DNA from 3 places in the Bacillus sp. MC1252 genome. Region 3 is predicted to be linked to each of the others. Evidence: predicted binding sites of a transcription regulator. Region 3 holds the regulator's gene; each other region holds the start of a gene.
What was found. The regulator LexA, encoded in region 3, represses DNA repair genes until DNA is damaged. The targets are predictions, from matches to a motif close to CGAACATATGTTCG.
Positions count from the first base shown of each region.

Region 1 (3,234 bases), 700 kb from region 3:
GTCCCAGCCTGTCGACTTGGAGACGTTCAAGGGCATCTTCTGCAATGTCCTGTGTAATGGCATGATTCCCAAGCACCTGCGCAAAATCTCTTACTCTTCTGAGTAAACGATTGGCGACCCTCGGCGTCCCCCGAGAACGTCTCGCTATCTCTTCTGCTGAGCGAACGTCGATCCCAATCTCGAACAGCTCGGCTGTTCTTGCCACAATGTGAGCCAAATCTCTTTGCTCATAGTATTCCAATCTTGCATGTACCCCAAACCTATCACGAAGCGGTGCTGTTAAAAGCCCAACACGGGTCGTAGCACCTACAAGTGTAAATGGCGGTAAATCAAGCCGTACAGAGCGCGCTGTATCTCCTTTTCCAATGACGATATCTAGACAAAAATCCTCCATCGCCGGATATAGCACTTCCTCAATTGAGCGCTGCAAGCGATGAATTTCATCAATAAACAAAACATCACCAGGTTCAAGAGATGTCAGGATAGCCGCCAAATCGCCAGGACGCTCAATTGCTGGTCCAGACGTTGTACGCAGCTGAACATTCATTTCATTGGCAATGATCGACGCAAGCGTTGTTTTCCCTAGTCCAGGCGGTCCATATAAAAGGACGTGATCCAGCGTTTCCTGCCTCATCCGGGCAGCTTCAATAAACACGCTGAGATTATCCTTTACTTTTTGCTGACCGATATATTGGCTAAGTGTCTGCGGCCGCAAACTTTGCTCAATGGCTGATTCATGGTTGTCTGCTTCAGTTGAGACGAGCCGTTCATCCATGAGACATCACCCTATTTCAACATTTTTTGTAAAGCTTTTTTCACATATTGATCGGTTGTGAGATTTTTCTCTTCTTTTAATAAAGGCAGAACCTTTTTGATTTCACGATCACCGTATCCAAGGACACTTAACGCTTCGAGCGCTTCATCTAATGCGGTTTGCTGCGTTTCGATCTGAATATGATCCTCGTGATTAAATAAGTTGCCAATCATTTCTGGCACCACATCTGCAAGCTTTCCTTTTAGATCTAGAATGATCTGACGAGCTGTTTTTTTGCCAACGCCAGGGAATTTAATAAGGAATGCTTCATCCTCACGTTCTATCGCTGAAATGACAGCGCCAGGATCACCGGAAGCAAGGATCGCAAGTGCAACCTTTGGTCCAATCCCTGTGACATTTAACAGTTTTGTGAACAACGCTTTTTCTTCTCTTGTTTGAAATCCATATAACGAAAATGCGTCTTCCTTTATGTAATGATACGTATAAATCGTTTCTTGTTTATTTACTTGATAGATAAACGGGTTTGGGGTATAGACTTGATATCCCACTCCGCCGTTTTGAATGACAACATATTGCGGGCACACATAATCAATGGTCCCTTTCACAAATTCTATCACCGTTTTCACCTCTTTGACTGTTCTTCATTGTAACATAAATCGAAGAGAAAACCGCAATAAAAGTTAACATACGTTCGCTCAGTCCATTTTTACGGTGCAACCATGAAAAACAGCTTGCGGCCCTCACACCAGCAAGCTGTCACACGCTTTAAAATGATATTTCATTTCGGTAAGGTTGCATGACTTCAAGCACATGCTCAAATTCATCCTTTGTTCGAAAAGGAATGCCTTGCTCAAGCTGCTCCTCCACATGGCTTTCTAAACGGGACGTATCAATTTGAAAGAAGAGATGAATAGGCTCCGCCCAGCCGCCTGGCCTTCCATGAAACGTAGAAATGACACCGTCCTCTGATAATCCGATATATCCATTTGCTTTACTTAATGGAGAGATATCATCAATTTGTTTTCTAAAAAGGGCAAAATCCTCTTGTTGTTCTACCAGCGTCCAGCCTTTATACTGCGTCCAAAATGTGTCTTTGTCTTCTAATGATGCCCGGTGTCTTTCAATACTCACATCGCCGTCTAGATAGACTTTTTCAAGCTGCACGGTGATGGTGTTTGACTGCTTTTGCAAGTGTTCTTTTCCTTCCATATCCGCAGCGAAAAAAAGAACACTTGTCATGATAAGTCCTGTAACGAAACGTTTCATCTTCACTTTCACTATTTACACCTCTTTAGAACATAAGATCGATGCATGACATATGTAGTTTGACCCATTTTTCTAAACATTAACCAAACCGATTACACTGACTCGTTTTAAGAGTCTTTCGTTGTATCCTTCATTCGTAAATGTTATGTTTTATACAATCCATTGCTTTATCGAATGAAACGGTTTTTTCATCATTCGTTTTTCAGCCGCATAAACTGAAACCAAAGAAGGTGAAGTCAATGTCAGATATCAAAAGATTAGCCGAATCGATTCAGTATCATGAAGAAAAACGTTTTAATAAGCTCACCTTAAAACCGGCAGAGCTTGAGCTGTGCGGCAAAGGAAGAAGTGCCTATGTATTTTCATATAAAAAAGCTGGCAAGAAAATGGCGCTAAAAGTCTTTTTCCCTTCTTATCAACACATTGCCCGCAAAGAGGCAGCAATTTACGAAAAACTTTCCGGTTCGTCATACTACCCTGAGATTTATGAGTCTGGGGATCAGTATATTTTAATGGAATATATTAAAGGCTACACATTCTATGAATGCCTGACAAAGGGTATTCCGATCAAGAAACAAATGATTGAACAAGTAGATGAAGCGCTAGAAGAAGCACGTGAGAAAGGGTTAAACCCTTCAGATATCCATCTGCGCAACCTGATATTAACAAAGGAAGGCCTCGTTAAGGTGATCGACGTTGCCCGCTTCACCCAAACGAAAACATGTCATCAATGGAATGATTTAAAAGCCGCTTACGCCTATTACCAAAAACCTTTTTTCCCTAAAAAAGCGCCGCGTCTGTGGCTTGAAGTGATTGCCTATTTATATAAAAAGAACTGGCTCTCCCGCGGCCAGCTTAACAACCGAAATGATTTCTCCGCATAACGAAAGCCGCTCTCCTTCCGAGCGGCTTTTCTGTTTTATTCTGTTTCTACATGGATACTATTTACATTTAATAGATTAATGATTTCATTATTCAGCTTAAACCATTGATTGGATTCCTCAATTTTTTTATACACATCGTAGGTAGCTGGACGTTTCAGCTCGAAATCAAGCACTTCCCCATTGTTCATATGAAATGTTACCTTGAATACTTTCATCATAAGATCACCTTCCACTCTTTCTTGTTCGCTAACTGGTAAGGTCAGCTCTTTTCATTCATTCTCTACTCAACTCGTTTCCCCTCCTTCTTTC
Region 1 covers NZ_CM166369.1:2,425,601-2,428,834, forward strand. The annotation lists gene ruvB (Holliday junction branch migration DNA helicase RuvB) at 1-775, opposite strand, end outside; gene ruvA (Holliday junction branch migration protein RuvA) at 787-1,392, opposite strand; gene ACYH0L_RS12500 (intercompartmental signaling factor BofC) at 1,541-2,041, opposite strand; gene ACYH0L_RS12505 (protein kinase family protein) at 2,281-2,925, shown strand; gene ACYH0L_RS12510 (hypothetical protein) at 2,961-3,143, opposite strand.
Region 1: a site for LexA is predicted at 1,456-1,469, ahead of ruvA (Holliday junction branch migration protein RuvA). Genes of this name have one in related genera too.

Region 2 (3,234 bases), 370 kb from region 3:
TTTTGTTTGATCTAAATTGACAATCATGACATCGCCTCTAACTTTTTCACAAATAACACACGGTCTTCATGCATACCATCATAATCTGAAAAAACCGAAATGCCATCTACTGTTTTATCTCCCTTTTCTATCTGAAATCCGAGCCTTGTATGGTACGCAATGGAGACTTTATTGACAGGAGCTGTGACGGCCTTAATCGTCGTTCTTCCTTCCTTTTCAGCCGCTTCATAAAACGCTTGATAGAGAATTTTGCCGATCTTTAATTTGCGATGGTCTGGATGTACCCCAACAAAGTGAATATACGCTTCATCTGAATGGGATTGCGATAAAAAACCGACTAAAAATCCGATCAGTTCACCCTTTTCAACGACAACAAAACTTGTTTGCTGAAAATGTTCAAAAAATAGCTTTGGCAATTTTGCGCGTAAATCTCTGCCTCCCCACCAGCTTTGGATGACGGATGTGACGGCGTAAAAATCTGACGGCTTCACTTGACGTATCATAACGACCTCGCCCCTTTTCAATTTCGGCTTTATTTGATCTTTCTTTTTTACAAAAAAACTGTTGTTTCAATAGTCTACCTGTCAGGTGAATTATTTGTAAAGGTCACGTGTCCGCCTTTTTTCGTTTCAGCTTTTTTCATCTTCTTTCAGCCGCCATCTCCTTTTAAATTTTCACACTTATTTCATAAAGTTCACTTTTCGTGCGAAAGTTTCATTCTTTTGTTATGTTAAGATGGTTCATATAGGAAATGTAACAAATGTTTATTGGAGATGATGATATTGGTTTGGATTGTTACTTCGCTTGTTGTATTTAGTCTGTTAAAGTTGCTTGTCACTTCGCTGCCTTCTGGTGTTGTTGAACGCCTTTTTAGTCGTTATGCGGTGCATGCAAAAGTAACAAGTGATCAAACAAATATGACTTTTCAAGGTCGTCCGCTCGATGATCAGCAAAAATCTGAAATCATTCAACATTTTAATGATGCGATCTTTATTGAACGCTATTATATTTATCCTGGTGACGAAGAGCGTTTTCTTCATCCGAATGAAGGGCCGGCGCCGCTTACAATGCAAACAAAGCTTGGCAAGCAGGATGTGACCCTTTATTTGTTTCATTATGATGACCACGTGGATGTGGTGCGGCAGTTTACACATAAGCCAAAGAAAAAGCTGACGGCCTATCGTTTGCGCTCTGAACCGCTCCAAACATCCCACAACATGGCACATGCATGAAAACATGCTCATTTTGCATCAGATTAGACGAAGTGTCTTCCACTTCGTCTTTTTTGTATGGATATACACTCTTTTCTTTGAATGATTTACCAGTATGAATTTCGCCTCCTGACGGTTACAATAAGAACATATGTTCTAAGAGGTGAAAACAATGAATGAACGAGCGATTCTGCTTGTGGATATGCAGTCATTTTATGCGTCAGTAGAAAAAGTGGAGGCTCCTCATTTGGAGGATGTGCCGCTCATTGTCTCAGGAGATCCAGAGCGGCGAAGCGGGGTCGTACTTGCAGCCTGCCCTCTCGCCAAGAAACGAGGCGTACAAAATGCATCAAGATTATGGGAAGCACGGGAGAAATGTCCCGAAGCAGTGGTCGTACGTCCACGTATGCAGCGCTATCTTGATGTCTCTGTCATGATGACAGAACTGCTTGAACAATACACAGACCTTGTCGAACCGTATTCAATTGATGAACAGTTTCTCGATATTACAGGCAGTCTGACACTACTCGGCTCTCCGCGCGAGATCGCTGAAAATATACAAACCACCATCATGAACCAGACTGGCATTTACGCCCGTATTGGCATCGGTCCTAATAAAGTGCTCGCTAAAATGGCCTGTGACCACTTTGCTAAACAAAACACATCTGGCATCTATGAACTTCGTGCAGACCGGGTTGCTGCTGATTTATGGCCGCTTCCGATTGGGAAATTATTTGGCGTCGGCAAACGAATGGAGCATCATTTAAAACGAATGGGCATCAGTACCATTGGGACGCTTGCTACTTATCCATTAGACCGGCTACAAAAACGCTGGGGAATCAATGGGGAGCTCTTGCAGCGAACAGCTTTAGGGATCGATCCCTCACCGGTCACCGTTCACACACATGATCAGCAAAAAGCCGTTGGGCATCATATGACCCTTCCCCATGATTATGCGTCTTTTGAGGACATCAAAGTCGCCATTATTGAATTGAGTGAAGAAGTGGCAAGGCGTGCACGTTTTAAGCATTATCTTGGGCAAACGGTGTCTGTCGGCGTGAGAGGCGCTGATTTTTCACATCCGACAGGATTTCATAGACAAATCAAGCTTCATTCACCCACACAGTACGGCACAGATATTGCAGAAGCAGCCATACAGCTATTCCAGCAGCACTGGGATGGTCAGCCCATCCGCAGTGTGGGCATTACTCTCTCACAGCTGCAGTCTGACAGCCAATATCAGCTGACTTTATTTGATCACCATCTTAAGAAAGACAAACTCAGCAAAGTATTCGATGCGATTCATATGAAGTATGGTCCTGCTGCATTACTGCACGCTTCGTCACTCACAAGCGCAGGGCAGGCATATCACCGCGCCGAAAAAATTGGCGGACATTATAAATAACGGAGGCAAACAACCATGAATCCCAATAAATTAACACCTGGATACAACATCATGTGGGAATCGAGCCGAATGATGCTGCCAGAGCACCGGGAGCAGCTTCTTGCTCAAAAACGGAAGAAAAAAGAATATACGCCTCCCCCGCTGAGCACCGATCAGCTAGAGGAAATGAATTTTTTGATCACACAGTCGATTACCGAGGATCAAGCCATTTGCATCACGTATGTCTCCTCAGGTGTGAAAGAGCAGTTTTGGGGCTGGGTCAAAGCCATTCATTATGAAACGCAGCGCATGAAAATCGTCAATGATGAAGATGTTCTAAACCTGTCCTTGCAGCAAATTGTCGCCATTGATCTCGATTGATTGTCGTCAAATGACAGTGCGAATCAGCGGAAAGTCACCCACTTCCTTTTTCTAACAATATCCATCAAGGCCTCAAATGCATCGTCAACAAGAAGCACGCTCTCCGAATTTGTGACCAGTTCAAGCTTCTCTGCCATATGGCGGATGTCTCCTCCATCAAATTGTGTATTTAATTTGCACAATTTTTCATGTATGATTGGAACATCTTACAATCTCAGGGGAGAAACAGCATGAAAAATAACTTACGTACTTTACATC
Region 2 covers NZ_CM166369.1:2,102,130-2,105,363, forward strand. The annotation lists gene ACYH0L_RS10635 (GNAT family N-acetyltransferase) at 1-27, opposite strand, end outside; gene ACYH0L_RS10640 (GNAT family N-acetyltransferase) at 24-503, opposite strand; gene ACYH0L_RS10645 (YfmQ family protein) at 783-1,232, shown strand; gene ACYH0L_RS10650 (DNA polymerase IV) at 1,384-2,616, shown strand; gene ACYH0L_RS10655 (YolD-like family protein) at 2,632-2,976, shown strand; gene ACYH0L_RS10660 (MDR family MFS transporter) at 3,207-3,234, shown strand, end outside.
Region 2: a site for LexA is predicted at 1,356-1,369, ahead of ACYH0L_RS10650 (DNA polymerase IV). Genes of this name have one in related genera too.

Region 3 (3,234 bases):
CTTTATTTGTTAAAGCGGCTGGTTTTTTGGAAGCGGCTAGTGTTGTTGATTGTAATGAGATCATAAGCATAATAGCAGTTAATAAAACAAATAATTTTTTCAAGGCGATTGCCTCCTTTTTTAAATGAAAACTTCTTATGTTACAAATGTTACAATAATTACAGTGATATTACAAGTGTTAAATCTAAAAGTTTTTTATTTCTTTTCTTTCTACCTATATAACGTTTGAGCGAGACAAAAAGTTTTCATTTTTTTATTTTTTCTTCTTCACTACTATTTAACCGTTCTACAGAAGAACAAAACGTCTTTTGGAAAAATTTCTATTTGGACGTTCAACACCCTTTTTCATTTATGACATATACTGTCGTGATGAATGTCTAAGAAAGTGGTGTTTAATATGTATCATCCGTATGAAGGTATGTGGAATGGGTACTTATATGATAGGCAGGTACAAGGATGGCCATCGCTTCCTGTTCCTCAAGTTGGAGGATTTCCTGGGTTTCCAATCGGAGGGGGAGGTACTGGGCCAGGGCAAGGTTCAGGCGGACAATCAGCCCCGCCAGCTCCGCCGCAGCATATCATCTCACAGTATCAGCAAGCAGTCTCTCAGCCTCAAAGTATGCAGTCACTTATTTCAGGGCAAAGTGTAAGTGGAGGCCAGCAAACTGTTCAGTTTGCAGCGGGATGTAATAGAAGATGGACGATTGTGTTCCTTAGAAACGGTCAAGTATTTTTAATGTATGTGCTTTCCTCACAGCCTTTTGGCCGTACAACAGGCTTTATATGGCCGAACTTTACATTTGGTTCGTTCCCAAGTTCGAGTATTCTTGCTTATTCTTGTTCATAAAAGAAAAAGCCGGTTCTCATCAGCAACTGATGAAATACCGGCTTGTTTTAATGAATATTTCGAAATACGCCAATCACTTTACCTAGTATACTCACATTCTGTAAAATAATCGGTTCCATTGATGGGTTCTCTGGCTGTAATCTAAAGTGTGTATCTTCCTTATAAAAACGTTTCACTGTGGCTTCATCTTCCTCTGTCATCGCGACCACAATATCTCCATTGTTGGCAGTGCTTTGCTGACGGACAATGACATAGTCCTTGTCCAAAATACCCGCATCAATCATACTTTCTCCCATAATTTCAAGCATAAATACTTGTTCATCTGGCGCTGCAAAAGTCTCTGGAAGAGGGAAGTATTCTTCTACATTCTCAACAGCCGTGATAGGCAAGCCGGCTGTTACTTTTCCGATGACTGGTACATTCATTACAGCACTCTTTGGAATATTCATTTCCTCTTCATCTAGTACTTCGATCGCTCTAGGTTTTGTCGGGTCTCTTCTAATTAAACCCTTTGTTTCTAGTCTAGCTAAATGTCCATGGACAGTTGAGCTGGATGCTAGACCGACAGCTTCTCCAATTTCACGAACGGATGGGGGATAGCCCTTGCTTTTTACTTCTTCTTTGATGAATGTCAGGATATCGAGTTGTCTTTTTGATAGCTTCGTCATCTTTTGCACCTCAAAACGTCAATTTTAAAGAAATTATAGCATGTTTTTCCTAACAGTACAAACATAGGTTCGAAAAAAACGTTTGACAGAAACGTTTGTTCGTATTTATAATGAATGACAGAAAGAGCGAACGCATATTCTGTTAGGGGAGATGACATTATGAGGTTAAAAGAATCTATTATTTTTATTGGGGTATTCTCATTCATCGTTGGCATATTTCTCTCACTTATCGCAGTCACTAGCCATAATGATCCAAATCAATATGTTAAAATAGAGGTTCAATCAGGTGATACTCTTTGGGGGTTAGCTGATCAAGTAAACGACAGTAAATCAATCGACAAAAATGCGTTTATTGACTGGGTAACCGAACACAATGATCTTGCTTCAACTGAAATCCAGCCTGGAGACATCCTTGTGATACCAGTCAAAAAAGAGCATCCAGTCGTATATCAACTTGCAACAGTACAGTAGAAAGGTCGATTGAAGAGATGAACGCAATCATTTATGCGAGAGTCAGTACTGTCAAAGAAGAGCAGGAAACCTCGCTGAAAAGACAAGAAGAAGAATTGCTAGCTTTAGCTGCTTTGCACAAGATGAATGTGGTCAAAGTCATTAAAGAAAAAGCGAGTGGATACGATCTAGATCGTAATGGTGTTTTTGATATGCTTGCTACGCTGAAAGAAGAGTCAATAGATGCTGTTCTCATTCAGGATGAGACGCGCCTTGGAAGAGGACAAGCAAAAATTGCGCTTCTTCATTGTCTTTTTAAAGAGAAAGTAAAGGTGTATAGTGTTTTTCATAGAGGAGAGCTTGAGCTTTCAGAAGCAGATGAGATGGTCATTGAGATTGTAGGAATCGTGGAAGAGTATCAACGAAAAATTCATAACCTGAAAATTAAGCGGGGAATGAAGAGGGCTGTTGAGCGCGGGTATCAGCCTGAACTCAATTTAAAACACCGTGAGCAGGCGCCTGGCCGTGAGCGAATTGAAGTACCGATTTCAGAAATTGTTCGATTAAGAAAAAACAACATGACGTTCGCCGAAATCGCAGCAACACTTCAGGGACTAGGCTTTGACATTTCAAAGGCGACGGTGCATAGAAGGTATCAAGAATATGAAAAAGCTCTTACCACGTAAAGTGTGAATTGTTGTAAAAATGAATGATATTTAGTAGTATTTAGAGAAAATGTTTTAAAGGAGTTTGTCATGATTTCTAAAAAGCAGCTTGCAAGAATAAATGAGCTTTCAAAAAAGTCGAAAGAGACCGGTTTGTCGGACGCTGAAAAAACAGAACAAAAGCATTTAAGAGAAGAATATTTAAAAGCTTTTCGTTCTTCTATGAAAAATACACTTAAAACCGTGAAAATCGTCGATCCTGAAGGAAACGATGTCACACCAGAAAAATTAAAAAGAGAAAGAGATCAGAACCTTCATTAAGATCAGGATTTCTTGAATTTTGAAAAGATGGGAAGAATATTCTCATCTTTTTTCTTATTTGCATAAGTTTTTAGGTGATCGATAAACTAAATGTGACAAAATCCTTCTTTTTCAGCGTGAAATAGTTGTGAAAAAAGGACAGTAGATTTATGATAATGGTGTACACAAGATACGGAAGGGGATTTAAATTTATATGGAAACGATTGAATTGAAATCTATTGCAACAATACGTACTCTCTCCATAGACGCAATTGAAAAAGCGAATTCCGGTCACCCTGGAATG
Region 3 covers NZ_CM166369.1:1,728,727-1,731,960, forward strand. The annotation lists gene ACYH0L_RS08650 (IseA DL-endopeptidase inhibitor family protein) at 1-103, opposite strand, end outside; gene ACYH0L_RS08655 (hypothetical protein) at 398-847, shown strand; gene lexA (transcriptional repressor LexA) at 895-1,515, opposite strand; gene yneA (cell division suppressor protein YneA) at 1,675-1,986, shown strand; gene ACYH0L_RS08670 (YneB family resolvase-like protein) at 2,004-2,651, shown strand; gene ACYH0L_RS08675 (DUF896 domain-containing protein) at 2,721-2,951, shown strand; gene tkt (transketolase) at 3,145-3,234, shown strand, end outside.